Regions from separate parts of the Marinomonas sp. ATLA20 genome, predicted to be linked through region 2. Evidence: predicted binding sites of a transcription regulator. Region 2 holds the regulator's gene; each other region holds the start of a gene.
The links. The regulator sigma-54, encoded in region 2, starts transcription at its own class of promoters, with help from an activator protein. The targets are predictions, from matches to a motif close to TGGCACNNNNNTTGCTNT.

Region 1: a site for sigma-54 is predicted at 4,940-4,957, ahead of hpxO (FAD-dependent urate hydroxylase HpxO). Genes of this name have one in related genera too.
Region 3: a site for sigma-54 is predicted at 6,072-6,089, ahead of AC2A4J_RS11965 (nitrate reductase). Genes of this name have one in related genera too.
Region 4: a site for sigma-54 is predicted at 4,365-4,382, ahead of AC2A4J_RS15735 (HAD-IIB family hydrolase). Genes of this name have one in related genera too.

Annotation. Positions count from the first base shown of each region.
Region 1 covers NZ_JBXUKU010000006.1:16,556-24,231, forward strand. The annotation lists gene AC2A4J_RS11475 (nucleoside deaminase) at 1-374, shown strand, start outside; gene AC2A4J_RS11480 (isopenicillin N synthase family dioxygenase) at 498-1,484, shown strand; gene AC2A4J_RS11485 (aminotransferase-like domain-containing protein) at 1,546-2,946, opposite strand; gene AC2A4J_RS11490 (LysE family translocator) at 3,059-3,664, shown strand; gene uraD (2-oxo-4-hydroxy-4-carboxy-5-ureidoimidazoline decarboxylase) at 3,661-4,182, opposite strand; gene uraH (hydroxyisourate hydrolase) at 4,379-4,744, shown strand; gene hpxO (FAD-dependent urate hydroxylase HpxO) at 5,032-6,210, shown strand; gene AC2A4J_RS11510 (FadR/GntR family transcriptional regulator) at 6,265-6,981, opposite strand; gene AC2A4J_RS11515 (mandelate racemase/muconate lactonizing enzyme family protein) at 7,231-7,676, shown strand, end outside.
Region 2 covers NZ_JBXUKU010000009.1:66,363-74,038, reverse strand. The annotation lists gene lptB (LPS export ABC transporter ATP-binding protein) at 1-515, shown strand, start outside; gene AC2A4J_RS15090 (RNA polymerase factor sigma-54) at 594-2,063, shown strand; gene ptsN (PTS IIA-like nitrogen regulatory protein PtsN) at 2,081-2,530, shown strand; gene AC2A4J_RS15080 (HPr family phosphocarrier protein) at 2,540-2,809, shown strand; gene mgtE (magnesium transporter) at 2,817-4,169, shown strand; gene yjgA (ribosome biogenesis factor YjgA) at 4,176-4,712, shown strand; gene AC2A4J_RS15065 (methionine-R-sulfoxide reductase) at 4,919-5,287, shown strand; gene umuC (translesion error-prone DNA polymerase V subunit UmuC) at 5,383-6,654, opposite strand; gene umuD (translesion error-prone DNA polymerase V autoproteolytic subunit) at 6,654-7,100, opposite strand; gene proX (glycine betaine/L-proline ABC transporter substrate-binding protein ProX) at 7,320-7,676, opposite strand, start outside.
Region 3 covers NZ_JBXUKU010000006.1:124,570-132,245, forward strand. The annotation lists gene purM (phosphoribosylformylglycinamidine cyclo-ligase) at 1-178, shown strand, start outside; gene purN (phosphoribosylglycinamide formyltransferase) at 175-828, shown strand; gene AC2A4J_RS11950 (DUF3108 domain-containing protein) at 842-1,582, shown strand; gene AC2A4J_RS11955 (NTP transferase domain-containing protein) at 1,602-2,177, opposite strand; gene AC2A4J_RS11960 (glycosyl transferase family protein) at 2,192-3,226, opposite strand; gene AC2A4J_RS11965 (nitrate reductase) at 3,223-5,922, opposite strand; gene nirD (nitrite reductase small subunit NirD) at 6,232-6,564, opposite strand; gene nirB (nitrite reductase large subunit NirB) at 6,569-7,676, opposite strand, start outside.
Region 4 covers NZ_JBXUKU010000010.1:39,592-47,267, reverse strand. The annotation lists gene AC2A4J_RS15750 (ABC transporter substrate-binding protein) at 1-229, opposite strand, end outside; gene AC2A4J_RS15745 (alpha-amylase family glycosyl hydrolase) at 369-2,126, opposite strand; gene AC2A4J_RS15740 (glycosyltransferase family protein) at 2,208-3,437, opposite strand; gene AC2A4J_RS15735 (HAD-IIB family hydrolase) at 3,490-4,311, opposite strand; gene AC2A4J_RS15730 (DMT family transporter) at 4,449-5,342, shown strand; gene AC2A4J_RS15725 (hypothetical protein) at 6,719-6,853, opposite strand; gene AC2A4J_RS15720 (hypothetical protein) at 6,993-7,676, shown strand, end outside.

The DNA of each region.
Region 1 (7,676 bases), on a different contig from region 2:
ACGATGAAGACAATGTACTCATGACGCAAGTAAACGGCTACTTGCCTGATTTCGATATGACAGGCCACGCAGAGCGCAAATTAATGACTCGTGCGAGCAAAGCCTATCGCCCTGACTTTTTGGCGAAATGCACCATGTTCGTTTCCGCCGAGCCTTGCGCCATGTGTGCAGGCTCTGCCTATTGGGCAGGATTAGGGCGCCTTGTGTATGGATTAAGCGAAGACAGCTTGAAAAACATCACTGGCAATCACCCAGAAAACCCAACCTTGGCTTTGCCTTGTCGCACCGTATTTGAATCGGGACAACGAAAAGTAGAAGTGATTGGACCTTGCCTTGAAGAAGAGGCAGCAAAATTGCATGAGGGTGTTTGGTAACACTAAATCATCGGAGTAGAAGCAGTCAGATGTATTTCATAGGAAATACATTCGGTCATTGCTCCATTTTCCACTAGGCAAAAACGCCTAGTTATTTTAAACCTAGGAGAATGGGAGAAAACCATGACTAATTCATATTCACTGGAAGAACTGCAACGCGAAACCACCTTTGGCGGAGCTGGTGAAGACACCAACGACCGAGAAATTCGCATCATCGACATGAGCGATTTTGAAAATCGCCGAGAAGAAATCACCGAACAACTTTGGCTCGCAGCAACCGAGATTGGCTTTTTCCAATTAAGTAACCACGGTATCGATCCTGAAGAAATAAAAGCGGCCTTCAAAGAGTCCGAGCGTTTTTTTAACCTTCCTGAAAGTATTAAAAGCAAATACCCAAGACCAAAAAGTGTCAATGCTGGTTGGGAAAGTCGCAGCCAAATTCGCCCTTCCACCGGCACCAAAGACCAAAAAGAATCCTATCAAATCACTCAATATCACATGGATAATTTGTGGCCGTCAGAAGAAGAGTTGCCAAACTTTCAGGCCAATACGCTGCGTTTTGAAAAACAGTGCTGGGAAGTGGGTATGAAGGTATTGTCTTGCTTTGCGGACAAATTAGGCTTTGATCGAGACTTCTTTAGCAAAGCCCACGACCCACACCAGCCCGATTACCAAAGCACCTTACGTTTGTTGCACTACTACGCAACGGAAGGTGTCACCGAACAAGGTAATATGTGGCGTGCGGGTGCCCATACGGATTTCGATTGTTTGACTTTGTTGTTCCAACACGAAGGCCACGGCGGCTTACAAGTTTGCCCTGGAGCTGAAGCCGATACTCAACGCTGGACCAGCATTCCGCCTCTTGGCGGCGTGATCACCTGCAACATCGGCGATATGCTCATGCGCTGGAGCGATGACCAGTTGAAATCCAACTTACACAGAGTTCGCCAACCACGAATCGATGAATACTGTGGCAGCCGTCATTCCATTGCCTTCTTTTGCCAAGCCAATAAAACGCAGATCATCCAAGGTCCGGCTAAACGTTATCAACCTATCAGCGCGGCAGACTTTTTGACGCAACGTATTCAAGCTAACTTTGTAGATAAATAAGTAGAAAAAAGACCATCATAGGCTGCTATGATGGTCTTTTAGTATGACTTTATTCAAAATATCAAATAACAATATCTTCTTGGCTGTTAAATTGAGTTAAGGCATTTTCGAATATAGAAAGGCCTTGCTGAAAATCCACTCTTGAGTTGAATCCACCTAAAGATACTCTGAAGCAATTTACCGAAGGTAAAGACGCAGTAGGACAACGGAATAGATCGGCCGTTCTAACTTTAATATTTTTTGATGCAAAAAAATGATTCAGTTGATTCACATTAATATGGCTTGGCAATTCCAACCACGCATTTAAACCACCACTTCGAGAACGAAAACTATATTTCTCCGCGAGAGCTTGAAAAGCGCCTTGTCTATAACGCATTTCTTCAGCTAAAAGAGACTGATTATGCGTAAAGTTTTCACTTCTCAGAAAGCGTGCTGCCAATTCAAAGTTCAGCGTCGAAACCATCCAGCATTGGCTATGGATACTTAAATTAAAGGCTTGCTGCCAAGTCTCAGGCACCAGACAATAGGCAACTCTTAAACCACCTGCTACATATTTTGACAAACTAGAAAGATAAAATATTCGTTCTTTTGCTTGCTGCTGCAAAGGTATATTCCAGCTTTCTGGCAAACAGTAATTCACATCATCTTCAATGATATAAAAATGATATTTCTCACTTAATTCTAGGATGGCCTTTAGCTGATTTTTTGAATACTTAATATTGGTCGGATTTTGAATATTGGGTGTTATATACAAAACCTTAGGACTGTATTTTTCACAGTATTCTTCTAATACAACTAAATCTAAACCTTCCGCAGATAATGGCACACTTAATGGTTTTACTCGACTCGCTTCGGCGGCACGAAATAACCCCGGATACGCTAACTCTTCATGAAGAATATAATCATTTTCTTTGGTAAGAATTTGCAAGCATGTATAAATACCCTGCTGGGCACCTTGCGTAAAAATAATATCTTTCGCTTCAATATAGATTTTTTTAGATGCCAGCCAATCGGTAAAAATTTGTTTGTGCTTTTGTATGCCTTGAGGCGAATAAGTCATCACCTGCTCGATCGAAACAAGATCTTGAGAAAATTCGCTTAAGGCATGTTTGAGCAGCATCTGTTGCCCCAGCATAGGCTGCATACTGGATGCAAAGTCGTATTCTTTGATAACAGAATCATTAGTAGTAACGAAGGAGCTTGGAAGGTTCACATAGGTACCAGCACCCAGTTTAGCATTCACTAGACCTTTCTTTTCAAGCAAGTCGTACGCCCTTGTTACCGTGCCATGAGTAATCTCTAGCCTATCCGCCAAAAACCTTTGTGCTGGTAACTTTTGTCGATCCAGTAACTCGCCAGACTGAATCGCCTGCTCAATAAGCAAAGCCAATGCTTTGTACTTTGGATGTGCCAAACAAGCTTGATCGAATGTGTCTTTACTCATTTCTATAATTGTATTCATAACAATAAATAAATTGCCCACAATTGTATTGTATGTAAATCTATATGGGTACATTACACCAATAATTGTATCGATACAATTATTGGCTGAATTTTTCTAAGAAGGAAAGGAAATGATAAATAGCGCCCTATTGGAACTCGCTCCCGCTCTGATGCTTTTTTGCCTAATAAGCACCATCACACCTGGACCCAACAATATCCTGCTGGCTAACTCAGGGGCCAATTTTGGCATTAAAAGAACCTTGCCTCACGTGATTGGCATTCGTTTTGGCATGACATTACTTCATATAATGATTTTGTTTGGCTTGGGTGAAATGTTTAAGCATTGGCCTTACCTGCATAAGGTGTTCACCTTTATTGCAGCAAGTTACATTGTTTATATGTCTATAAAAATCGCTTGTGCAAAAATGCCTTCAGACAAAAAGAGCCTTCAACCAATGGGCATTTTACAAGCCGCATCATTTCAGGCAATTAACCCTAAATCGTGGGCCAGCTTAATGACTGCAAGCTCTGTCTTTACTTTGACTGGAGAGCTTTTTTGGTCATCAGCTTTGCTATGCATCATGATGTTTAATATTGCCACACTACCAGGAACATTCATGTGGATTACCATAGGCAAACTCGTATCTAAAAGGCTTCAAGAACCTAAATTCCACCGTTACTTTAGTGTATCAATGGGACTATTACTGCTAACAACTTTGCCTATGATGTTTATCTAAAGATCCGCCAATCTAAACCCTGCAATTTTATGAACTTCGCTCATAGCGCGGTCAAATTCTGTTTGCCAGTCATTGGGCGTTCTGGTTTCAAACCCTGCAAGTATCTGATCCTTAGTCGCGCCCTTCACGGCCATGATGAAGGGAAAGCCAAACTTCTCTCGGTAGGTATCGTTCAACTGTAGAAAATGCGCTAACTCTTCTGCTGAACATTGATCAAGCCCCGCCCCAGACTGTTCGGACGTTGATGCATTAGTAAGCTCGCCAGCTAAAGCCGCTTTGCCAGCTAAATCTGGATGAGCACGTAGCAGTATGAGTTTTTGTTCGTCTGTACTTTGTTCTACGATGTCTGCCATAGTGGCTTTGATTTTATCGATGCTGTCAAAGTACTCGCTGGGGTGCGAGGCTTTTTGTCGCCATAGCTCTTCTGCCACCCAAGTGGAATGTTCATAAATACTGCTAAATAGCGCGATAAAATCCGCTTTTTCCATTTCACTGATTACAGCTAACGGGTCGTGCATAATAGGACTCCAATCTCTGACGGCTTATACAAAAAGATCTCTAAACGAATCTCGATAAATAATAAAAACGCTTGCTATAGGAACACATGGCACAAATATTGATCTCTATGAAACAATATTTTCAGCACCATTTCACTTATAAAGACGCTTACTTGCAAAAAGCAGGCTAGTTTTCAGATTAGATTGAGGTAAAACAATGGGATACTTAACCACACACATTTTAGATACGACAAAAGGCATCGCCGCCGCTGGTGTTAAAATCGACCTTTACCAGCAAACTAAAGACGGACAACGACAGCTCATTCATAGCACGATATCCAACAATGATGGTCGCTGTGATCAGCCCTTATTACAAGCGGATAGCTTCTCTACAGGCATATATGAGCTGGAGTTCGCCATTGATGAGTACTTTGCTGACAGCTCTAATGAAGCCTCTCTAAAAGAGGGTCCGAACTTCTTAAATACAGTAATTATTCGTTTCGGCATCAGTGATGAAAACGCTCACTATCATGTTCCTCTTCTGGTTTCGCCTTATTCTTACAGTACTTATCGTGGCAGCTAGCCTTGAATAACCAGCTCAACATTTAACGAGCCGAAATAGAGCAAAAATAAATAAAGCCGCACCAAGATAAGTCATTTCCTGCCCTATCGGTCAAAGAAGAAAACCAGCCTATTTCTTCTTTGACCTAACACCACCGATTACGCACCCCTCTAAAACAAAGGTTTCACATAAATAAATATAGGCTCATTTGTTTCATGGCATATTTATTGCCATTTATTCCTTTAACAAGACATTAAAAATTCGCTACGACAACACGACAACGAAGCGAAAGATTAAAGGGGAATGGTATGAAAGCACTTATTATTGGCGGCGGTATTGGCGGCATGTCTGCAGCGGCTGCGTTAAAGCAACAAGGCATCGAGTGTGAAATTTTTGAAGCGGTGAAAGAAATCAAACCTGTTGGCGCGGCGCTTTCTATTTGGTCTAACGGTGTAAAGTGCATGAACCATTTAGGTATGGGCAGCATTATGGACGCACTGGGCGGACCAATGCATAACATGGCTTACCACGATGGTTTAACTGGAAGCGTCATGACCCAATTTAGTCTTTCACCATTGGTTGATGCGGTTGGCGAACGCCCTTGCCCAGTATCACGTGCCGACTTACAAAGCCAAATGATCGATTGGTGGGGCCGTGATAAGGTTCAATTTGGCAAGCGTATTGAAAAAGTCGAACAGAGTGACATTGGCGTCACCGCATATTTTACCGATGGAACGAGTGATGTGGGTGACTTTATGATTGCTGCTGACGGCACGCATTCTGTTGTTCGCGCTGATGTCATTGGTTATCAAACCGAACGCCGTTATGCCGATTACGTGAATTGGAATGGTTTGGTTGAAATCGATGAAAGTATTGCCCCTGCCGATCAGTGGACGACCTTTGTAGGGGAAGGCAAACGCGTTTCTATCATGCCGATTGCCGATGATCGTTTTTACTTCTTCTTTGATGTGCCATTACCAAAAGGTTTAGCAGAAGACAGGAGTACTGTCATTGCTGATCTAACGGGTTACTTTTCTGGTTGGGCTGAACCCGTTCAAAAACTGATTGCAGCCATTAATCCAGAAACCACCAATCGTATCGAAATTCATGACATCGAACCTTTCGACACCTTGGTAAAAGGCAATATCGCCCTACTCGGCGATGCGGCTCACAGCACAACACCAGACATTGGCCAAGGCGGTTGCTCGGCGCTGGAAGACGCGGTCGTGCTTGGTCAGTGTTTCGCGGATCAATTCAAAGAGAAAGGCAAAACGGTTTCTGGTGTGCTAGCGGCTTTGAAGCAATACGAAGAAGAACGCCGTTTTCGCGTGAAGGATCTTGTACTAAAAGCTCGCAAACGTTGCGATGTGACTCATGGTAAAGACATGCAAGAAACCCAAGCGTGGTACGACGAACTAAGACACGAAACGGGTGAAAATATTATTGCAGGATTACGTACTACTATTATTGGCGGGCCATTGGCGTAATGCTAATAAGCCACTGATAAAGCACTAGTAAAAGTGATTGCCCTTACAGGGGAATCACTTTCTTGCCAGCTTCAAAAAGCGCTCTCGACTGTTTGTTAGATGCAAACGCATTGCGGCACGCGCAGCATAGGAATCTCCTCGCTCTATCGCGGTATATACTTCTTCGTGTTCATGGTTCACATGAGACACATCAATACGCTTACGTGGCACTAAACTGTTTTCCATATGCTGCATGATATCGACAAAGTAATGATTACCTGCCGATTTTGCGATTAATAAATGGAAATTAAAATCCGCTGATCCCGCGTCTGATACATGACCATTTCTGTCTATGGCTCGCAATGCATCTAATGCTTTGCGGATTTCCACCAGCTGCTCATCTGTGCGTCGTAACGCGGCTAAACCGGCTATTTCCACTTCCAATCCAATGCGCAACTCCAAGATTTCAACTGCATCGTTGACATAATCAAACGACAAGTCCATCGGCCCTTGCCCTTTATTATTTAAAACAAAGGTACCTATGCCATGTTTGGTCTCAACATTTCCTGATGCTTGAAGGCGTTGCAGGGCTTCTCGCACAACCGTACGGCTAACGCCATGCTCTTGCATGATATCCGCTTCTTTAGGCAACTTATCACCGGGAACTAAAACCTTACTTTCAATTTTATGCAGTATTTCTTGAACCAGTTTCTGCGCCAGATTCCGTTGTGGTTTTTGCTCCCGACGGGGCTCATCAGAAGAATTAGCGGACAATAAAGGGTCATGTTTCACTTTCAGTTATTCCTACAACCAAAAAAGTCATCATACAACATATAAAAGAAATACGGAAAACGAAATAAAACAAGGTATTAAACAAAGATCCGCCTCACAAATCATCGTAACTGGGCGTAGTAATGACTAGAAACTCGGTGTTAGCCCGTATTAAAAAATAGTCATCGTACCTCTTGACCAATAAAAAGTAAGTTGTATGATGTACTACATCAAATTAAATACATTAGATCGACAGAGATTTTCTTAGCCATGAAAATTACAAAAATAACAATTAGGCGCATCGCCATTCCATTTACGGCAGGAGTACGAGACATCGCCCCTGTAAAAGAGGAAGACAAATTCAACGGCGCCTCTCCTAATATCGACAAGATGGAATCGTTGCTCGTTGAAGTAGAAACAGATACCGGCCTAGTTGGCTGGGGCGAAGCGTTCGGACACGCCTCAAACGTCGTTACCTTCGCGACTTTAGAACATCTTGTTGCGCCCATGTTTATTGGCAAAAGCATCACGAATTACGAAAAACACCTCTACGCGGCCAAACGCGCTCTGCATAGTTTCGGCAGTTCTGGCCCAATGCTTTACGCCTTATCCGCTATCGACATAGCGATTTGGGACCTTAAAGCACAGCAAGCCAAACAGCCTTTGTATCAATTTCTTGGTGGCAAGAGCGGTAAAATCAGTCTTTATGCTAGCTT
Region 2 (7,676 bases):
CTATGCATACACGTGCGCAAAAAGGCATCGGCTACCTTCCACAAGAAGCATCAATTTTTCGTAAGATGACCGTTGAAGACAACATTCTAGCCATCTTAGAAACACGCAAAGAACTAACAAAAGCACAACAAAATGAGCGACTGGAAGAACTTCTTGAAGAGTTTCACATTACTCATATTCGCACCAACCTAGGCATGGCATTATCAGGCGGAGAAAGACGCAGAGTAGAAATAGCCAGAGCCGTTGCGATGAACCCAAAATTCATCTTACTTGATGAACCCTTTGCTGGCGTAGACCCGATTTCGGTCGGAGATATAAAGCACATTATTAAACACCTCCAAGAGAGTGGAATCGGCGTTCTAATTACCGACCATAATGTCAGAGAGACTCTAGACATCTGTGACAAAGCTTACATTGTTGGCAATGGTTACATTATTGCATCCGGTGACGCCAATACCGTCATTAACAATGAACAAGTCAAAAAGGTCTATTTAGGTGACGACTTCCGTCTGTAACCCCTTATCATTGCTGTAGAAAGGGAGTAGTATGCACAACTCATTCCAATTCATTCAATTAGAAGAAAGAGTTGCTCTATGAAGCAGTCTTTACAATTAAAGCTCGGCCAACAGCTGACAATGACGCCTCAACTGCAACAGGCTATTCGCTTGCTGCAGCTTTCTACGTTGGATTTAAAACAAGAAATACACGAATTCCTTGAATCTAACCCGCTGCTTGAGCTAGACGACGACGAACAACTGCATAACGAAATACCAGCCAGCATAGAATCCAAAAGTGCCCCTGAGACAACCGTCGATAACAACGAAGAAGCACGCGTTGAATCAGAGTGGACTGAAAGCATCCCCGAAGAACTATCTATCGATAGTAACTGGGATGACACCTATCAAAGTTCTGCTGCTGTCAGTGATCACAATAGTTATGAAGGTGACGGAGACTTCGAAAGTCGCAACGCTCCAGCTGAAAGTATCCAAGACCATCTAATTTGGCAATTGAACTTAACTCACATGTCAGACCGTGACATTGAAATTGCTTATGCCATTATTGAATGCGTTCAACCTGATGGCTACTTAAGCATTTCTACCGATGACATTTGTGAGTCCCTTGGCATCGAATTAGAAGACCTAGAAATAGAAGAAGTCATTGCTGTGCAACATAGACTGCAACGCTTCGACCCTGTTGGCGTATGCTCAATCGACCTACGCGACTGCCTTCTAGTACAACTAGAAGCCTTCCAGAGTCATCCACTTTACAAAAGCACGTACAACCTTATTGACCATTACCTGCCACTATTAGGTAATAGAGATTTCGCACAACTGAGCCGCAAGACAAAACTAAAAGACGAAGCGCTAAAAGAAGTCGTCAACTTGATTCAACAGCTTAACCCGCGCCCAGGTTCAGTGATCGACGCAGATGATACAGATTACGTCATTCCTGATGTTTCAGTGAAAAAGCGTCATGGTGTATGGCAAGTTGAGCTAAACAACGACGCCCTACCGCCAATCAAAATCAATGAAACCTATTCTGCGATGGCGAGCACAGCGGCAACTACAGAAGACGCCACTTACATCAAAACCTCTCTTCAAGAAGCAAAATGGTTCATGAAGAGCTTGCAGAGCCGCAACGAAACATTATTGAAAGTGGCCAGCTGCATTGTAAGTCGACAAATTGATTTTTTCGAACTCGGTGAAGAAGCCATGAAACCCATGGTGCTTCATGATGTTGCAGAAGAAGTGGGTATGCATGAGTCAACCATTTCACGGGTGACGACGCAAAAATACATGCACACACCAAAAGGTATTTTTGAGCTTAAATATTTTTTCTCCAGCCACGTGAATACCGCCTCTGGAGGAGAATGTTCTTCTACCGCAATACGAGCTATGATTAAGAAGCTTGTGTCAGATGAACCAGCGAAAAAGCCATTAAGTGATAACAAGCTAGCGGCTATTTTAGCAGACCAAGGCATACAGGTTGCGCGACGTACTGTAGCCAAATATCGAGAGGCGATGAACATCCCTCCTTCCAATGAACGAAAACGACTGATCTAAACGGATACCATTTTATCATGTCCTTGAAATCATTATTAAAAGCAGAACTTGTTCTCGCAAAACAAGACATTGTTAGTAAGAAACGCGTCCTTGAGAGCCTTGCTGAAGTCGCTTCCAACCGCCTTCATTGCAACAACGAAGAAATCTATGACGCACTACTTGGCCGAGAAAAACTAGGCAGTACAGGCATTGGTAATGGCATTGCCATTCCGCATTGTCGTCTAGAGTCGGCAAACCACACAGCTATCGTTGTCATGTCACTGCAAACTCCAATTGATTTTGACTCTATCGATAAACGAGCGGTCGACCTAATATTTGCGCTGATTGTGCCACCTCAAGAATGCGATCAACACCTTTCTACATTGGCTCAAATCGCTGAGTTAGCACAATCTCCAGAATCACTGGATAAATTACGTGCGGCACAAAGCAGTGAAGAACTATTCAATATATTTGACTCATTAATATAGGTAATAAGCATGCAGGAAGAGTCCGTCACAATCATAAACAAACTGGGCTTGCATGCTCGCGCAGCGGGCAAGCTGGTTGAAACAACCTCTCGTTTCTCTTGCGACATCACCATAGAAAAAGAAGGCCGCAATGTTGATGGAAAAAGCATTATGGCCATGATGATGCTGGCCGCTGGCAAAGGCACTGAAATTCGTGTCAAAACCAACGGTGAAGATGAAAACGACGCAATTAAAGCGGTGATAGAATTAATTAACAATCGTTTTGGTGAAGACGAGTAAGGAATCAATGTCAGAGCAAAACACGCTTAACCACCTGCAAACGGTCACCGAATCGCTCGAATCTGGTGCCACCATGCAAATCCGTTATTTACTTAACGGCGCTTTGCCAGCTCAGGACGTTGCTCGCCTATTAGAGTCCTCCCCTCCCAAAGAACGTAAGCTTCTTTGGGAGCTAATTGAAGCCAAAAATGAAGGCGAAGTACTGCAATATCTGAGCGAAGATATTGGCGTACAATTCATGAAAAACATGGATACAGAGCGATTAATCGCCGTATCCGAACATTTTGAAAGCGATGACCTTGCCGATTTACTACAACATCTACCAGAAAAAATAGTAAAAGAAGTGCTTGCGTCCATGACGACGCAAGACAGAACAAGAGTTGAAGCACTATTAAGCTACTCGGAAGATTCTGCCGGCGGCTTGATGAACACGGACACCATCACCATACGTCCGAATATCACCGTCGACCTGGTGTTTCGCTACCTACGCAGACACAACTCTCTACCAGACATGACAGACAGCCTACTTGTTGTCAGCCGCTCTGATCGCTTGCTAGGCACCTTGCCCCTGACCACACTATTAGTCTCTGACATCAACGCCACAGTGCGCGATATCATGGAGACCGAATTTACTGTTATTGACGCAGAAACCCAAGCCAGCGAAGTAGCACAACTTTTTGAAAAGATGGACTTGGTTTCCGCTCCCGTCATTGATGGAAAAACCAAAAAATTACTTGGCCGTATTACCATCGATGACGTTGTTGACGTTATCCGTGATGAAGCCGAACACTCCATGTTAAGCATGGCGGGTCTTGATGACGACGAAGATACTTTCGCCCCTATCATGAAAACCACCAAGCGACGTGCAGTGTGGCTTGGTATAAACCTAATAACAGCCTTCACCGCATCGTATGTAATAGGTTTATTCCAAGACACTCTGGACCAAGTTGTCGCACTCGCCATACTCATGCCCATTGTTGCCAGCATGGGCGGCATTGCCGGATCACAAGTACTCACTCTGGTCATTCGTGGTATCGCACTCAACCAAATTGGTTCCACCAACACCCGTTGGCTACTCAACAGAGAACTTATTGTTGGGCTCATTAACGGCCTACTTTGGGCAACCGTTATTGCCGCGCTCACCGCACTTTGGTTTGACAACATCAAGATTGCCTATATCATTGCGGGAGCTATCATAATAAATCTGCTATTTGCAGCCACCACTGGTACACTTCTGCCGATTTTGCTGAAAAAAATTGGCATCGACCCTGCCCTTGCAGGCAGCGTAATTTTGACTACCGTGACCGACGTGGTTGGATTCTTATCCTTCCTTGGTCTCGCTACTATTTTTCTAATATAGGTTCCCATGACAGACTTTGATCAATATGAAAACGAAGACGAAATCCCTAAGAGCAAAACCCAGATCAAGCGTGAAATGGAAGCCCTGCAAGATCTTGGTAAAAAACTACTTGCCTTAAGCAAAAACCAACTTAAAAAAGTAGAAATGTCTGACACATTGCGCGAAGCATTCGTTGAAGCTGGCCGAATCAAAAAACACGAAGCCATGAGAAGACACCTTCAATACATCGGCAAGGTAATGCGCACAGAAGACCACGAAGCCATAGCGCATCGCGTAGCATTGTTTGATTCCACCTCTGCCGCTTACAACAAGCTATTTCATCAGCTTGAGATCAAACGAGATGCGCTAATCGGTGAAAACAGCAAAGAAGAGCTGTCTCAATACTTAGAGGAAAACCCTCAAATTGAAGACATCCAACTTCTTAGACAGCTCATTCGTCAATCTCAAAAAGAAGTGTCTCAAGAAGGCAACACTACAAACCGTAAAAAGCTTTTCCGCTTCTTGCGCGAGGCTGAAGAAAAGCGTCTTGGTCTAACAGAGTAAACACCAAGACCAGCTACGCCTTAATAACGCATCAAACCTTCAAAAGCCCATCTTTAATGAGATGGGCTTTTTGTTATTAACTCTAAAAAAACGTCTCTCACAAAAAACCGAACTCACCGTGCAATTTATTGTCATACTCTGCAACGATAAGACATGACATACTTTATATCGACAACGTCCATCATAGTGACAGGAGAACAAGTCTTATGAGTAAACCCTACAACAAGCTGACCCCTGCAGAAGCCAGTGTCATTCTTGATAAAGGCACAGAGCGTCCCTTTACCGGAGAATACACAGACAAAATGGAAGGCGGCCTCTATGTTTGTCGCCAATGTGACGCCCCCCTTTATACTTCAGAACACAAATTCATTTCTCATTGCGGCTGGCCAAGCTTTGACGATGAGATCCCTAATGCAGTAAAACGTGTTCCTGATGCGGACGGTCGACGCGTAGAAATCGTCTGCGCCAACTGCGAAGGCCACCTAGGGCATGTATTTGAAGGTGAAAGACTCACTGAAAACAACATCCGCCACTGCGTCAACTCCATCTCTATGAAGTTCGTCAGCAAAGACTGATTACTGAGTCCAAAGCACTAAACAATAAAACCGTCTTCTGGGCGGTTTTTTTATTTCTAAATCAGGTGTTATCGTGAAGCAGCGAACAAAAAGCCTCACCAAACCTTGGGTAGTTCATCCCACCTAGTCGTGTACCCTGGCGATAAGTGTTCGCGTTTCATTGACCATTGAGGTGAGACGCCTTGCGAGGCAAAAAACACATTACCGAGGCCGCTGTGGTTTATTTGATCAACTACACTCATAAGCGCTTTGGAGTTTACTTTCGTACTATCCGCTCGAAGCAAATCTTGCTGAAAGGCGTTATGCTCGTAAAAATCGGCAAGCATCACACCCGCTTTCATATAACGAAAACCGTCACGCCAAAGTCGGTGAAACAACACCTCCGCCACTTCCAATAAGTCTCGAGTGTCGTCGCTTGGGTTGGGGAGTTCAGCGGAAAGGGTTTTCGCGTACTGCGGTTCGTTAGGAATAAAAGGACTGGTACGAATAAACATACTAACCACACGGCAAAGGCGTTTTTCGCCACGTAGTTTCTCGGCAGCTCTGGTCGTGTACTTAGCAATAGCCTCCCGTAGTTCACGCTTTTCTGTCACTTTATGACCAAATGACCGACTGCAAATAATCTGCTGCTTTGTTGGCCTGACTAACTCTAAATCCAAGCAGGATACCCCATTCAATTCTCGAATGGTTCGCTCCAACACCACAGAAAACTCACTACGAATGGATTTAGGATCGGCATTCGCCAGATCCAACGCTGTGCTGATCCCCCTCGCCTTTAGCTTTGTCGTAGTACGACGACCAACACCCCAAACATCACTTACATCCAACAAAGCCAACAAGCGCCTTTGTCGCTCTGGGTCCATTAAATCCACCACCGAGCCAGTCGCTGGATATTTCTTCGCCGCATGGTTGGCCAACTTCGCCAGCGTCTTGGTTGGCGCGATGCCAACACCTACCGTAATGCCCGTCCACTTATCGACCTTGGCTTTTACTTGTTTGCCAAACGCCAGTAAATCCGTCACATGATCAATGCCCGTTAAGTCCATAAAGGCTTCATCGATGGAATACACTTCCAACCGTGGCGCTTCCTCTTCTAAGATCGACATCACCCGATTAGACATATCCGCATACAGTGCATAGTTAGACGAAAAGCACACAATGCCGAACTTTCTTATCTCGTCCTGCACCTGAAACATCGGCACGCCCATCTTAATACCCAGCGCCTTTACCTCTTTGGAACGCGCCACAATACAGCCGTCATTATTCGACAACACAGCAACAGGCGTATGCTTTAAATCTGGCCGAAACAGCTTCTCGCAACTGGCGTAAAAGTTATTGCAATCGACCAAGGCAAAGACCGTTTGCATTAATGACGCTCGTACTTACGAACCACGCCCGTGACGACACCAAAAATTTCCAGTTCAGACTCTTCGGTAATATGAATGGCTTTATAAGCTTTATTCTTCGGGCGAAGCAGCACATTGGGCTTTAGTTCCAACGTCTTCACCGTCATTTCCCCATGAATGCAGGCGATGACGATGTCTCCATGACGAGCCGTTAACGAACGATCCACCACCAAGACATCGCCCGAATGGATGCCCGCCTCTACCATCGAATCGCCCTGAGCACGAACGTAGAACGTGGCATTCGGATGCGCCACGCAGAACTCATTTAAATCTAAGGATTTTTCAACAAAGTCCTGAGCGGGAGAAGGAAAACCCGCCGACACAGAATCCACATAAAGCGGGATTCGCACACTATTGGCCGCGATAAACGCCGCCGACTCAGACACACCAAGATAAGTCACACGCATGATAAACACCAAAATACTGTATGGATATACAGTATAGTTTTAAGCAGCACAAATGACCAAGTGAATTTTTGTTACAAGCAAGAAAAGCTGTCTACCTTTACCAATTTTAAAAAATAAAAAAGGACACTGTATAAATACAGCATCCTTTTTAAGTAACTAGCATTAAGATACGAATCTTCTATGGTTTAGAAGAGTCAAAACCTGACTAGCTAAGTGTCTTTATTTCGCCGCTTTCTTGGCAGCTGAAATCCAGCCATCAAACGTCGATTGATTGGCACTAATCCAATTATCCGCATGAATAGCAATATCACGCTGAGAATCTTCACCATCAGCAATCAGCATATTCTCGGCACTCACTGCATTAATCGGTAGTTTCATGATCTCGAATAATTTTTTAGCCGCTGGGTTTGCTTCAACAAACGCTTTATTCGCGACAATTCGTTCACTATTGATATCAAAACCGTAGTTTTTGCCATTCGGTAGAGCCGTATCAGTACCATTTGGATTAGAAGAATAAGGCACTTCTAACCATACAACGTCACGACCGGGAACAAGCTTGCCAGATACCCAGTATGG
Region 3 (7,676 bases), on a different contig from region 2:
GATGTACCGTGTTTTAAACTGTGGTGTCGGCATGGTACTTTCTATTGATGCCGAAAAGGCAGACGAAGCACTTGCTATTCTAAAAGCTGAAGGTGAAAACGCTTGGATCATTGGTGACATTTGCCCTCGTGATGGTGGAAAAGATGTCTTAATCTCTGATCTCGAGACCCAGGCATGAGTTTTCCTATCGTTGTCTTAATTTCTGGCAGCGGCAGCAACTTGCAAGCTTTGATTGATCAAAGCTTGCAAGGACTACTTAATATCAAGATCTGTGCTGTTATTAGTAACAAAGCAGAAGCTTATGGCCTAGAAAGAGCTAAAGAGGTGGGTATACCAACGCACACTCTTAACCATAAGTCATTTGATAGCCGTGAAGAATTCGATGCTAAGCTACAAGCACTTATCGATCAATACCAACCAAAGTTGGTCGTTCTTGCTGGATTCATGCGTATTTTAACTGAAACTTTTGCGAAACATTTTGAAGGTAGAATGCTAAACATTCACCCCTCTTTGCTTCCAAAATACAAAGGTTTGAACACACATCAGCGCGCAATTGATGCCAACGAAAAAGAGCATGGGGTTTCGGTACATTTCGTTAGCCCTGAACTGGATGCTGGTGCCGTTATCCTTCAAGCAAGCACGGAAATTACACATACAGAAACAGCAGAAACTTTAGCTAGTAAAGTTCACTCTTTAGAACATATTATCTATCCATTGGCTGTAAAATGGTTCAGTGAAGAAAGATTAACATTCCATGACGGAACGGCTTTTTTTGATAACAATGCCCTCCCTGAAAGCGGCATTCTTTATAACAAAGCTCTAACATGATGTAGGAGAAAGTATGAGAACTCGTAAAACCCCAATGTTTTTAATGGCCATTTTTATGAGTATCCCCATACTTTCTCTTTCCTCAATGAAGGTAAGCGCCACCGAAACCACCCCTCAAAATACGTTTCTCAAACCTTATTCCGCTGTTTACAGTACTATCTGGAAAAAAGGCATTAGCCTAAAAGTAGAAGGCAAACAAACCCTCTCCAAAAAATCAGACAATTTATGGCGATTTGTATTTACTGCAGACAGCATGATTGCCTCTCTTAATGAGTCATCCACTTTTTACGTTGAAAACCACCAAATCATTCCAACAAAATACGAATACAAAAGTTCAGCACTAGGAAAAAAGAGAAGTGCGATACTTACGTTCGATTGGGAAAACAACCTTGTCCAAAACGATGTAAAAGACAAACCCTGGAACCTTTCAATCAACCCAAGAACATTAGATAAACTGTCTATACAGCTGCAAGTTAGACAAGATCTAAAAATGGGTAAAAATGATTTCGACTATCAGATCGCAGACGGCGGTTACATTAAAAACTGGCGTTTCAAACGCGATAAAATGGAAACAATCAACACCAAACTGGGTCGAGTTTCTGCGATTAAAATTATCCGCACCGACAACCTAGAAAAAGGCAAAAAAACATCATTTTGGTTTGTACCAAAATTTGACTACTTATTGGTCAAATTAGAGCACAAAGAAGATGGCGAATCTTATCACTTAGACATTGAATCGATGAGCCAGTCTTAAAAAACGGCATTAGCCGAGCTTAAGCCAACTCGCTAGGCGTATTAACATTTAATAACTCGGCACCGTCCTCCCAAATAACCGATTGACAGCCAAACGCCTCATAAAACCTCAAAACACTATGGCTTTGCTCCGCATCTAAAAAAAACGTTAAAGCATTAAGCGTGGCCTCTACAGGCAGAATGGCATGCAAAGGGTGAGCATCAGCAGCATTACTTAAGTAATAAATTTTTTCTGGTGATAATCGACAGGCCGCTGCCAGTTTCACGAACGCTGCACCACTAATACGAGGCGTATCACAAGGAGAAATCACTAGGTGCGATGTTTTCGCAAAAGCTAAACAAGTCAATAAACCAGACAAAGGTCCTTTTCCTTGGTGGCTTAAATCATCAGCAACGACGTCATAGCCAAGCTTTTCATACTGCTCAAGGTTACGATTAGCGTTAATAAAAACGACATTCGCTACCTGCTGCAAAGCCCGACCAACTAACAAGGCCATAGGTTCATTCTGAAACAATAACAAACCTTTATCTTGACGCGACATTCGCTCTGCTTTTCCACCCGCTAACACTGCAGCCGACAATGATGTAAACGCCATGCTATATTCTCTTTCTACAAAATCGGATCAAAATACGCTGTATCTCGTTTTGACCAAATTTCATCAGCTAAAACAAGACATTCCTCATGTGACGTCACACCATAAAGAAGTCCCGCCACCGACGCAATGGTTTGTCGTACTGCTTGCTCGCCAAATTGATCAAGTTGATCTCCACGCCAATGATCCGTCAATCGCGACAAATCCAAATTGTCTTTTAAGCGCTTATGTTCTTGTTCAGCTTTTGGCCAATCAGACCAACTAGCTACGCCATTTTGCCACTTACCCAAGGTGACATCTCGCTCAGGATTCACTTCTGCTTCACCATTGCCGCCACGAAATACCAACACCGACGCATCACCTAATTGCTCACAAGCAGAAAGATGAAGCTGATCATAACCACGATGAAACACCCCATGCACACTATGATCAGCTGAAAATGGATTCATCATACGCACCACGGTATTCACCGGAGAACGCAAGCCCAATACATATTTAAGATCCATCATGCCACCTAACGATTTATCTACTTCAGCCAACGGCATATAAGCAAAACACCTAACTTCAAGCTCTTGTTTTAACTGAGTTCTGGAATGACAAACAGCCAATCCCAATTGATTAATAGCATGCTCTACATACATCCGATTTTCCCCTTCAAATGTATGTCCATGCATCACAATTTTGATCCCTGTATTAACGAGTGCAAGCGCCGCCAGTAAAAACCAAGGCAACTCATTGCGCTTACCAGCATAAGCAGGCCAATCCAAATCAACCTTAATTCCCAATGATTCTTTCTTCGACAAATAGTCTCTTGTCGCCTTGGTAAAACCAACAGTTTCTTCTACTGTCTCTTCACGAATTCGAATCAACATCCAGAATGCACCAGACTGTTCTGGCGCTACCTTACCAGACAGCATCAAACTCATGGCATGTTCAGCCTCTTCCACCGTCAAACTGCGTGCGCCCTTTTTGCCTCGCCCTAAAATTTTTACATATTGGGTAAAATCATTGGCCGTTCTAATTACCCTTCTAATAGTTGCTCTGCCAGTCATACCGATAACTCCGCCACAGTGGGAATAAAGCGCTTTAATTCAGGAAGGCAAGAACCACAATTGGTACCGCATTTTAGCTTGCCCCCTAATTCATCGACGGAACAAATACCAGACGCAATCGCCTTTTCAATCTGCTTACTACCAACTTGGTAGCAAGAACAAACGATCTCTCCTTTATCTTCCATATTAGCGGGAGAGCCCACCAGAATAGCTAAACGATCTTGTAATGATAACGACGTGTTTATCTCTAATTTAGAAATAAGCCAATCCGCCATGACGGATTCAGGCTGAGGATGCAAATACATAAGCAAAGTAAGTTTTTGATCCATCAACTTGGCCAATCGAATTTGCTGCGTAACGGGGTTCGAATATTCCAACCACTCAACCCTTTCAGCCAAACCTTTACTCTGCTCTATATATATTGCCTTCAAAGAAGCTAGTGTTTGCCCATTGGGCCAAACTACTTCGTAGTGAAAACCTTGCTCAGAAGGTACTTGGCACCAATACAGACACTCTGATAAAACAAGCGGCACTGCCGAAACAAGCAAGCCATAACAAATATTTCCAACCACTTCGAGCTGAACCTGAGCATGTTTCGATTCCGGTTGACCTGATAAGGGATCAACCACTTGCGGGATAAGATTTGATACCACAGACGCATTGGCAAATTGCTGCGTCCAGTGAATAGGTGCAAATACATTATCTGGTGCAACCGCTCGACTCACTTTAGCTTTTAGCAAAGCCTCTCCGTACGGTGAAGTAAGACGCACTAAGGCTTTATCTTTAATACCAAGACGTTTCGCATCCTTGGGATGAATTTCCACATAAGGTTGCGCGGTATGCTTAGCCAAAGAGGCTGCATCTCCGGTTCTTGTCATGGTATGCCACTGATCGCGTACTCGTCCGGTATTTAAGGTAAAAGGCCATTCTTGTGAAGCTTGATACTTCGGCAAACTTGGTGTGATCGCAACAAATCGTGCTCGGCCGTCTGGGGTAAAAAAACGCCCACCTTCAAACATGCGCTTGGTGCCTTCTGGTCGATCTTTTGGTACAGGCCATTGCACTGGTGTCAAAGCATCATATTCAGCCTTACTTATCAGGCTAAAATGGCCGATATCAAAATCACGCCTGCCATTATTTTCGAACGCCGACAAAGCCGCATGCTCAGCAAAAATTTCATAGACATTTTGATAAGAAAAAGCCGATTGAAAGCCCAAACTTTTTGCGACTTCACAGATTGCCCACCAATCATGCTTGGCTTCACCTGGTGCAGGCAATAAACCTCGTTGGCGAGAAATACGACGCTCTGAATTTGTCACCGTACCGTCTTTTTCACTCCAACCTGTGGCGGGAAATAAAACATCCGCCATGGCGGTTGTGTCCGTATGCGCTTTGCAATCACTAACAATCACTAACTCACATTTTTCCAGCGCGCGCCTGACTTGAGCGGTATCTGGCAAACTCACCATAGGATTAGTCGACATTATCCACACCACTTTGACTTTGCCTTCTTCCATGGCCTGAAATAAGTCGACGGCTTTCAAACCATTTTCTCTGGCCATATTTGGCGCTTGCCAAAAGCGTTGCACCAAATCCTGAGCGCCCGGTGTGGAAAAATCCATATGAGCAGCCAATTGATTGGCCAATCCCCCCACTTCCCGCCCACCCATAGCATTAGGCTGACCCGTAATAGAAAAAGGCCCTGCTCCCTCTTTCCCAATTCGCCCCGTGGCTAAATGACAATTAATAATCGCATTGCACTTATCAACGCCAGAGGAAGACTGATTCACCCCTTGAGAATAAAAGGTGACCGTCTTTGCTGTGTCGCGCCACCAGCGAGCTAAACAAGCTAGATTCTGCTCACTGATCCCGCAAAAGTCTGCGGTATAAGATAAGCTCGGAGTCGATTTTCTCGCCTCTACTAAAGCAGCCTCAAATCCATTGGTATGATTCGCAACAAAGCCCTGATCCAAAATACCAGTCTGAACAGAATCACTTAATAAAAAGGAAAAAATCGCCGCGTCGCTTCCAGGCTTAATTGCCAAATGCAGGTCTGCAATATCACAAGTCGCCGTTTCTCTTGGATCAATTACCACCACTTTCATATTAGGCCGCTGTTTTTTCGCAGCAGCAATGCGCTGATATAAAATCGGATGTGTCCATGCGGCGTTCGACCCAACCATGATCAATAAATCGCAGAGCTCTAGATCTTCATAATTACAAGGCACAGTGTCCGAGCCAAAAGCACGTTTATAACCGACAACAGCAGACGCCATACACAAGCGAGAATTGGTATCTACGTTGGCTGTACCAATAAAGCCCTTAGCCAGTTTATTCGCAACATAATAATCTTCTGTCAAAATTTGCCCAGAAAGATAAAAAGCAAAGGCATCAGGGCCATGATCCCTTACAACTTGAGCAATTTTCGCGCTCACTGTTTCAATGGCTGCCCCCCAGGCGACAGATTGACCATCTACCATGGGCGTTAATAAACGATCATCTGATTGGATCGTTTGTGCAAGACTGCTGCCTTTCACACACAAACGACCAAAATTCGCGGGATGGCCCTCATCACCAGACACAGGAGGAACGGCTTCGCTTGCCGAATGTGGAAGAGTCAAATTTACACCACAACCAACACCGCAATATGGACAGGTCGTTTTTACGCTGGCTGCTGTCTTCATTGTTGTCATCATGGACCTACCTCGCGCTTTTCACTTTTTTAAAAACAAAAAAAGGCCCAATCACTTTTCTAAAAAAGTGATTGGGCCTCGTTGCCTTTTGTAATATCTGTATGCTTTATGTGTAAGCCATCGTCGGTTTACGGTGCATCAGTAATCTATATAAAGCAATTAGTAAGCCAACTTTTAAAAAAACACATTAAGCTGGCCATGACTAAGCTTTGCTAGGCTTGCAACTGACTCTCTTCGAATAAGCTATAAAATACCAGCGATACGAAGCGTTCAAACAGTGCAGAGAGATCATTTTGGTGCGCCGCTTTTTGATTAGTGTGCCGCAACAAATACATTACCGTCTTCTAATTTGGCTGGCCAATGGGGCACCTGAACAGTTTCTTCAAGACATTGACCCGATGACAATACGAAATGCTGCTTATACAAAGGACTGGCCACTACCCATTGCGCCTGTAAATGGGCGACTAGGCCTCGGGACAAAACATTCGCCTTGCCGACAGGATCCCAATTTCCGATGGCAAATACTTTATTCTCGGATTCAGGAATATAAAAAATCGCCACTTGCTCGCCATTTACCATAGCAGCGACTCCAGCACCTTCAACCAAGTCTTCTTGTTTACAAATTAACTTCCATGGCATCGTCATCGTATTAACCTACCTTCGCAATTAATTGCTGTTTTTCTGATTCGGTTGCTGGACGCATTTGATCCCGCTCTTCAACAAACACCACATTGTTATCACTACCCTCATAATTCACAAATTGACGGAAAGTTTTGATCGCTTCTGGATCTTCCAACGTGGTTTTCCATTCGCACTGAAAGGTATTTACAACGTGCTGCATACTCGCTTCAAGCTCACCGCACAACCCTAGCTTGTCGTTAATCACTACCTCTTTAAGATAATCTAATCCACCTTCTAGGCCGTCCATCCAAACAGAAGTTCGCTGCAAGCGATCCGCGGTTTTGGTGTAAAACATCAATACCCGGTCGATGTATTTCACCAAGGTTTCATCGTCCAAATCTTTGGCAAACAAATCTCCGTGGCGTGGCTTCATACCACCATTACCACACACATATAGATTCCAACCGCCTTCTGTGGCGATTACACCAATGTCTTTACTCTGAGCTTCGGCGCATTCCCGCGTACAACCAGACACCGCAAATTTTATTTTATGAGGCGAGCGCAATCCCTTGTAACGATTCTCCAGATCAATCGCCATCTTCATGCTGTCATTCACACCATAACGGCACCAAGTACTGCCCACACATGATTTCACCGTTCGCAAAGATTTACCGTAGGCTTGCCCCGTTTCAAAACCCGCAGCAATTAACTTTTCCCAAATTTCAGGTAATTGCGGCAGAGTAGCACCAAACAAATCGATACGTTGACCACCCGTTACCTTGGTGTATAAGCCGTATTCTTTTGCCACTTCGCCCAATACAATCAATCTATCAGGGGTAATTTCACCGCCAGGAATACGCGGCACAATGGAGTAAGTTCCGTCTTTTTGCATATTGGCAAGGAAGCGATCATTGGTGTCTTGCAAGCTAATGTGTTCTTTTTTCAACACATAATCATTCCAAACACTGGCAAGAATAGAGCCCACAGCAGGTTTGCAAATTTCACAGCCGTGACCTTTGCCGTGTGTTTTTAATAGTTCATTAAAAGTTTTGATTTCGCCAATTTTAACCAGGTTGTATAAATCTTGGCGTGTGTAAGCAAAGTGCTCACAAATATCGGTGCTGACCTCGACTCCC
Region 4 (7,676 bases), on a different contig from region 2:
ACTTTAAACCACCAATGTCGGCATAGCGCGCATCGTTAAACTGCTGTAAATATTTAGGGATGACTTGTTTAGGAACGCCTGCGACTTGGTTTTCTAGCCCTAGCTCTGTCATGGTGTCTAAGCTGCCTAGGTCAAAGATAGCAGCGGTGGGTAACCTTGTTTCAGCCGTTGATAGTTGGCTAAATGCCAGCAAAGTTCCTATGGCTAATATTTGTTTTAACTTTGTCATCTTCACAATTACCTATCTATGAGTCTTAAAATAAAATAACCATTACCAATTATTGATAATGGTTACCATTCTCTCACTTTTGTCGGTAAGTGTTGGCACTAAAACGAGATACGATACGTTGCTAAACCTGAAACAGGTTTTAGCTGTTTTTAATTTTCCCTCTTTTATTTGCCAGCCATACAAACTGATAGGGCATTAGGGTGATCTTGCCTAAATGGTCTTCGTACACTTGTTCTGATACTAAATCTGTCCAATCATCGGTAGCGATTAGGTTCAGTTCAGACAAATTAAAGCTTTGTGGTTGATCCGTCATATTGTAGACCGCAAATAGGCTTTGGCGTCTGTCTAAGCTTTGGCGCCAGAAGGCAAACAGGTTTTCGCCCATGTGCAAAACGTACTGCGTGGCATTTGGGTGGAAAGCGGGTTGAGCACGACGAATTTGCGTCAGTTTAGTAACGCTTTGGAAGACTTTTTGATGATGAGTCGGTGTGTTTAACACATGCTCTAAATCTTCCATGTCCCAAATATGACGGTTAATTGAGCGGAAGTGACCAGTGTTGTCCACTCTTTCTAAATCGTTTTCTGTGCCAAATAAGCTATGTATATAAAAAGCGGGCACACCTTCTAGTGCCATCATGACGCCAGCAGCACATAAAAAGCGAGCGAACTGCCATTTGTCTGGACCATGTTGTGCTGAGCCAGATAATGCATTCCATAGACTGATATTAATTTCATACGGTTTGGCTTCACCTTGTGGCGTGGTGCGTGAGCTTATTTTGCCGCCAAAGCGTTTCATGGTATTAATCAGTGTTTCCAGCTCCCATTCAGACAGCAAGCCTTCTGTCGGACGTAATCCAATGCCATCATGTGAGGCGATAAAGTTTAAGTAGGTCGTCCCTTGCTGAGCCGGTGTCATGCTCATTAACCATTGTTTTAAGTGATTGCTGTTTCCCGTTACCAAACTGTTAATAAGCAGAGGCGGCAAGGAAAAGTTGTAAATCAAGTGGGCTTCGTTGGCATTACCGAAATAGGTTAGGTTTTCCTGGTTCGGTATGTTGGTTTCGGTGATGATCACAGATTCTGGGGCGTAATGTTCAATCATCAATCGCAATAAGCGAATCATTTCATGGGTCTGTGGCAAGTTGATACAAGAGGTGCCAGGGATTTTCCAAAGAAACGCCACCGCGTCCAAGCGAAACCATCGAATGCCTTTTTCAAGGTACAAACGAATAATGCGCAGAAACTCTAAAAGAACAGCAGGGTTCTCAAAATTCAAATCCACCTGATCATGACTGAAAGTACACCAAACGTGTTTCTCACCGTTTTTCGTTTGTACTTCTCGTAACAGCGGCGAGGTTCTAGGGCGAACCACCGCGCTTAGATCTGCGTTTGGGTCCGCTTCGTAAAAGAAGCTTGCCCCAGGTTCAACGCCTGCTTTGTAATTTTCGAACCACATGCTTCGGCTTGAACAATGGTTGATGACTAGGTCACCCATGACTTTAAAGTCTTTGGAAAGATTCACCACGTCAGCCCAGCGACCGCAGGATGGATTGACGGTGGTGTAATCCATCACACTAAAACCATCATCTGAGCTATACGGAAAAAAGGGCAGTAGGTGAACGGCGGAAATACAATCTGACAATTTGCTTTTAACGAACTTATGCAAAGTCTCCAAAGGCGCTTCTTCTTTTCTACGCAAGGTGTCCGCATAGGTAATAAGCATAATGTCAGATTGGTCCCATAAGTTTCTATGGGGGCGAGGAGACTCCGTTGACGGATCTAGATTAAATGTGGCTAAGCACTTTGAAGCCAAATCCTTATTGTCCAAGCTTGGGTAAATGACTTGCAAATGAGCGATTAAGCGCTGTTCTAGATGCGACAAAGGAGCGTTTTCCATGTTTATCTACCTGTCTTTTTTAATGATTGAAAAGCAACGTAGTAAGGTTCAACTTAGCAAAAAGATTACTTTTAGGGCCAGCTATTTTTTAGGACCGTATTGGGCCATATCCAATTCGACGGCTTGAGCAAGCTGATTCATGACGCCCGGAAAGGCACTCACAACACGGTTCCAGCTAGGAATAAACGGCGTCTCCATTGGATTTTCTAAATATTGGTTACCCGCTTTCATAATATTGCTAGCGAACAGTTCTACTGCTTGCTCCTCGGTATGCACGTCTAATTTTAGACCATTAATTTCTGCATCGTTTCGGTACGTCTCAATGAAGTCTAAAGCAACACGGTAATAGGTAGCTTTAATCGTTCGGAAGGTTTCTTGATTGAAAATCGTCCCGTTTGTTGCCAGCTTTCTGAAAATGGCTTTGGTAATGTCGATGGACATTTTAGATAAGCCGCCATCGTCATTATCCGCTGATAAATCTTGGTGTTTGTGATCGTAAATATCAGCGATATCTACCTGACACAAGCGGTTGGTCGAGTAGTTACGGTACATCTCACTCAGTACGCCAATTTCTAAGCCCCAGTCACTTGGAATGCGCAAATCCGTCATCACATCGCGACGGAAAGAAAACTCGCCTGCTAATGGATAACGATAGCTGTCTAGGTAATCTAAGTAATCCAAATGCCCAAAGACTTTTTTGAGCGAGCACAATAAAGGTGTCACCAGTAAACGGCTGACGCGACCATTCATTTTTCCGTTGGCTGCACGAGCGTAAAAGCCTTTACAGAATTCGTAGTTAAAGTTTGGGTTAGCAACCGGATAAATAAGGCGTGCCAGAAGTTCTCTGTCATAAGTGACGATATCGCAATCGTGCATGGCTATTGATTCGGCTTTACCCGCGGCGAGGTTGTAACCCATACAGAACCACACATTACGGCCTTTACCCGGATCGGAAGGCGAAAGGTGCTCGCCTTTTAACACGCCATCAATTTCTCTTAGTCGAGGGCCGTCGTTCCAAAGGACTTTAACGTTTTGTGGTAATACACTGAAAAACTCTAAGGCGTGACGATATTGGTCTTCGGTTGCTCGGTCTAAGCCGATGATGATTTCAGACAAGTAGGGAACTTGCTGCAAGTGCTTCAAAATATTTGGCATGGCGTCTGTTTCCAGCTCGGAATACAGACAAGGTAAGATAAGAGACATAGGGCGTGTTTTCGCAAACTCACACAGCTCTTGCTCCATTTCTTCTAACGGACGGTGTGCCAAATTGTGAAGTGTGGTGATAATGCCGTTTTGATGAAAATCGCCCATAGTCATTCTCCTAAAATCGTAATAATGGTTTGTTTATTGTTCTGTCCGTTGATTACAAAATACCTTGCTTAGTGAGTTGCAAATTAACCGCCTGAGCCCAGCCTTCTGGACCATACGCATCGGTTAGCCAAGCATCGCAACGGTTGGGAATTTCTGGTGGCGCGTGGATAGGAGAGCGAATGACGACCGGAATGTCCGCTTTACTCAACATGCCTACGTCGTTCTCGCCATCGCCCAGTGCCATGGTGGTAATGCCTTCTTCGCTCTGTTGTTCGTACAATTCCTTAAGCCATAGCATGGCGTTTGCCTTATCGCAGTGCTTGCCCATCAAATGTGCGAAGCGGCCGCCTTTTTGAATTTGCACACCAAATGGCGCAAGATCCTCACGCAATGTATTCAGAGCAAGGTTGGAATCTGTCCATACCATGGGTTCAGTAAACTCTCGCTGCATGGCTTGCTTGGCGCTTTCTTCAGTCAAGCCAGTGATGGAAACCAGCTCCTGCCAAGTCATCTCGCTGAAGCGTTTAAAAGTGTATTCTTCTTGCTTGTCATTGGTTAGCTCGATCAGCTCGTCTCGTTTCGGGCCAAATGACTTGCGCCAATAATCGCCACAGTCTTCGAGCGTTTCGTCGACAAAAAGGCGCAAGTGCTTAGGAATATAAACGGCAGAGCCATTTTCCACGATGAAAGCATCTTGATGATTGAGCTCCTGTCTAAGAGACATAAGCTCCACAAATGTCTTGCTGGTGTTGATGACGCAAGGGATAGAAAAAGTCTTCAGCGACTGTAAAGTCGCCAGTGCCGGTTTGAAACTGTAGGTATGATGATCGAGTAATGTGCCATCCAAATCGGTAAAAATTAAAAGTGTTGTCATGTCGATTCCTTTTTGGGTCCATCAAAATGCCGCTGATGGACGTTAGTATGAGACTTGCAAATCTGGTGCCAGTGCGTAAAAGTAGCGTTTTCCTTCACGGTACATGCCTAAGATTAACGAGGCTGTTGAACAACTTTATGACAAGTTTGCTACGTTTATGTGTTTTTGTGATTTTGGCTTTATTGGCGTTCGCGGCAAATTCTGTTTTGTGTCGTTTAGCGCTGAACGATGGTCTTATCGATCCCGCTCAATTCACCACGTGGCGTTTGCTCAGCGGCGCAGCGACTTTGGTGCTGCTTAGTGTTTTTCAATGTCTAAAAAATCAGCGTAATGACCTGAAAATAGTGTGGTTGGAAGGGAGTTGGTTGTCGGCCTTTGCACTGTTTATTTACGCCTTGGGCTTTTCTTATGCCTACGTCACATTAGAAACAGGAATAGGCGCCTTGATACTGTTTGGCGCGGTACAGCTTACTTTGATCTTATTCGCCGTGTGGACAGGGCAAAAGCTGGTTTGGCTGGAATGCTTGGGTCTAGCGATAGCCTTTGCCGGCTTTGTTTACTTAGTACTTCCGACCTTGTCATCGCCTTCTTTATTGGGCTTTGTCTTAATGACGTTAGCAGGCGTGGCATGGGGCTTGTACACATGGCGAGGCAAAATTTCGGCTAAGCCTTTATTTGCAACAACATCTAACTTCGTTCGAACCATTCCCATGTTACTGATCGCGCTGATTGTCATTTCTTTTAATGGCGAACAAGCGCAGAGCGCACAACTTGAAGGCATTATTCTCGCTGTCACTTCAGGCGCCATCATGTCTGGTTTAGGCTACGCCATCTGGTACGCCGTCTTGCCTTATCTTAGTGCTTCTATGGCTGCTGTTTTACAGCTACTGGTTCCTATCATTGCCACAATAGGAGGCGTAGTTTTTGCCAACGAATCCATCACCTTACACCTCGTAATCGCAACGCTAAGCGTCTTAGGTGGCGTATTGCTTGTCATAATCGCGAGAAAACGAACACCTAAAAATGCCTAGTTTTGGTGCGTTTTTATCTCAATGCGCCATAATTGACAGGTTTATTGATTGAAAATCGATCGCTGTTTTAGTTCGGCAATGTAAACATTCCCTCCCTAATGTCTTTCAAGGGGAGAGCTAGAGAGGGGTTATTACTTTGGCTCTTCGGGGCTTTGATCATGACTTCCACCTTGGCGCTTGGAGCAAAACAAACACCACCGCTCGACGTTACTTTGATAAATTGTCGTTTGACCTCGCTCTTGGCGTTTGCTTTGCTCCTCGCTGCTGAACATAAACACTTTTACTCGTAGGGCACGATGAGCGCAGCGTGATCTGCCGTTGTTAGTAAACGCATAACATATTAATACTGCTGCCAAGTCTCTTCCCCTTTCTTCAAGGGGAAGACGGAAGATGGGGTTATTAGTCTTGAGTGACTTCAATCCCACAAAAGTATTATGGTTTTACCTAGGCTTTCATTGTATTGTCAGGATATTGTAATGGATTAATTGGTATGGATTGCTTGGCTGATATTGGTACGAGATCAAAATTATCAGACTCAAACGGTCTAAATTTAAAATAGTGATACACTAAGTTTTGCTTAGTAAAAAAGAGTGATGACAAGATAGGTTAAACCGTGACTTGGAGATTCTGTGCCTAACATCGTTTCCTAGAAAACGACAAAATGATTAGAGCCAAGTCCGCGCTGTTTGTAGCAATAGCATCAGGGATAAAAGCCAAAAGAGCTTTAACAAAAAATCCGAATAGATGGCTGCAAAACTACTCTTGTTAAAGCTTGATTTTGTTTGCAAAAATCGGGGTGTCCATAGATGTTAGTTGATAGGAGAATCTAGTGCAGCAGGCTTCAAGACGGCTTCAGTCGGCACACTTTCTCGCACACACCGTGCAGGAAATCAGGTTCCGTTTTCTAGAGGTTAGTGACATCTGCCAAGAGTCCCGGCGCCGATTTGCCGCGCAACAACCCCAGGTTAAAGGGGATGGAAAACTGGTTAACTATCGTTTCGCGGCGTTCTCGTCGCTGGTCCAGACGATAAAGGATATTCTCCCGGTTATCTTAGAACGTTCTGTTAGCTGGTCTAGCCTATCTCACATACGGCATTTGCAATTTATAAAGTCGATAAGAAACGCAGTAGCTCACGATGGAAATCCAGTAATAAATTTGTGGGTAGAGGGCCGGTACTACGTCGCGTGTGATTTTGTTCGCCTTGGCCCGAACCTGCAACCGGTCGCGGTTAAGGCCCCTGCTGAAGATGTTCATACAATCGTTTCGGAGTTCACGGAGGATCTTTGTTCATATTTGCGTGACGTCTTTTCACACTATGTGGGGAATCAGTCTCTAATCGGCCCTCTGTATGGCCAGGAGTTCTTTGCTACCGCTATCAATCACCCGGCAACTCCCGAGTTTGCTCAGCGTCTTTATAGGGAGTCAGACCATTATAGGGAGTCAGATCATTCGGCTCTGAAACTAGATCCCAGCGAACCCCTTTCGGAAGCTTTGGAAGAGCTAGACTCACTGGTAGCTCTGTGCCGAACGGCGAATGGCAACTAACAATGCAAGTCAAAGCGACGGTTTTTTCGTTCCGGCTGTCGCCTCTACAAAAAAGCCGCGCTTGCTTGCGGCGTTAGCTATCATAAGGAGATCGTGTGCTGATAATGACCCTCGATGAAGTTAAAACCATGCATGACCAGCGGCAGGATATTGTAAATCCGCCAGATCCAGATAGCTTTATTTGGCGGTATTTCCCACTTGATAAATTTCTAAGTCTTCTTACTTCTAGTCAGCTCTTCTTCGCTAAAGCTAGCAGTTTTGAGGACCCATTCGAAGGCGATTATGGCGAAGCCGCCAAGCAGCACATACGCGATCGTTATGGTGGTGGACAATACCTGAGGGACTTCAACACATTCGAATTTTTACGCGAGCACACATATATTTCCTGCTGGCACGAAAGCCAACATGAATCCGATGCCATGTGGAAGCTGTACGGAAACGCGATAGCAGTAAAGGCGAGATTCTCAAGCATTCAAAAGCTGTTAAGCTGGTCGGAAACCGAGATTAAACACAGCGGAAGGGTAAACTATATTGACTACGCCACGGAACACGTCAGTGTCGAATCTAGTTATATTCCATATTTTTTTAAACGGTTATCTTTTGCACATGAAAAGGAAGTCAGATTTTTAATTCAAGAGCACCGCTATGACTGGAACGCGTATCCGCCTTCTCTGCCGGGAAAGTCAGCCCAACTAAACATCAATAGCAACTTCGAAGAGATTGTCCTAAGTCCAACTATGGAGCCGTACGTGTCCAGAGCAATTGAGAGAGTAGTTCGGCAAGCAGGT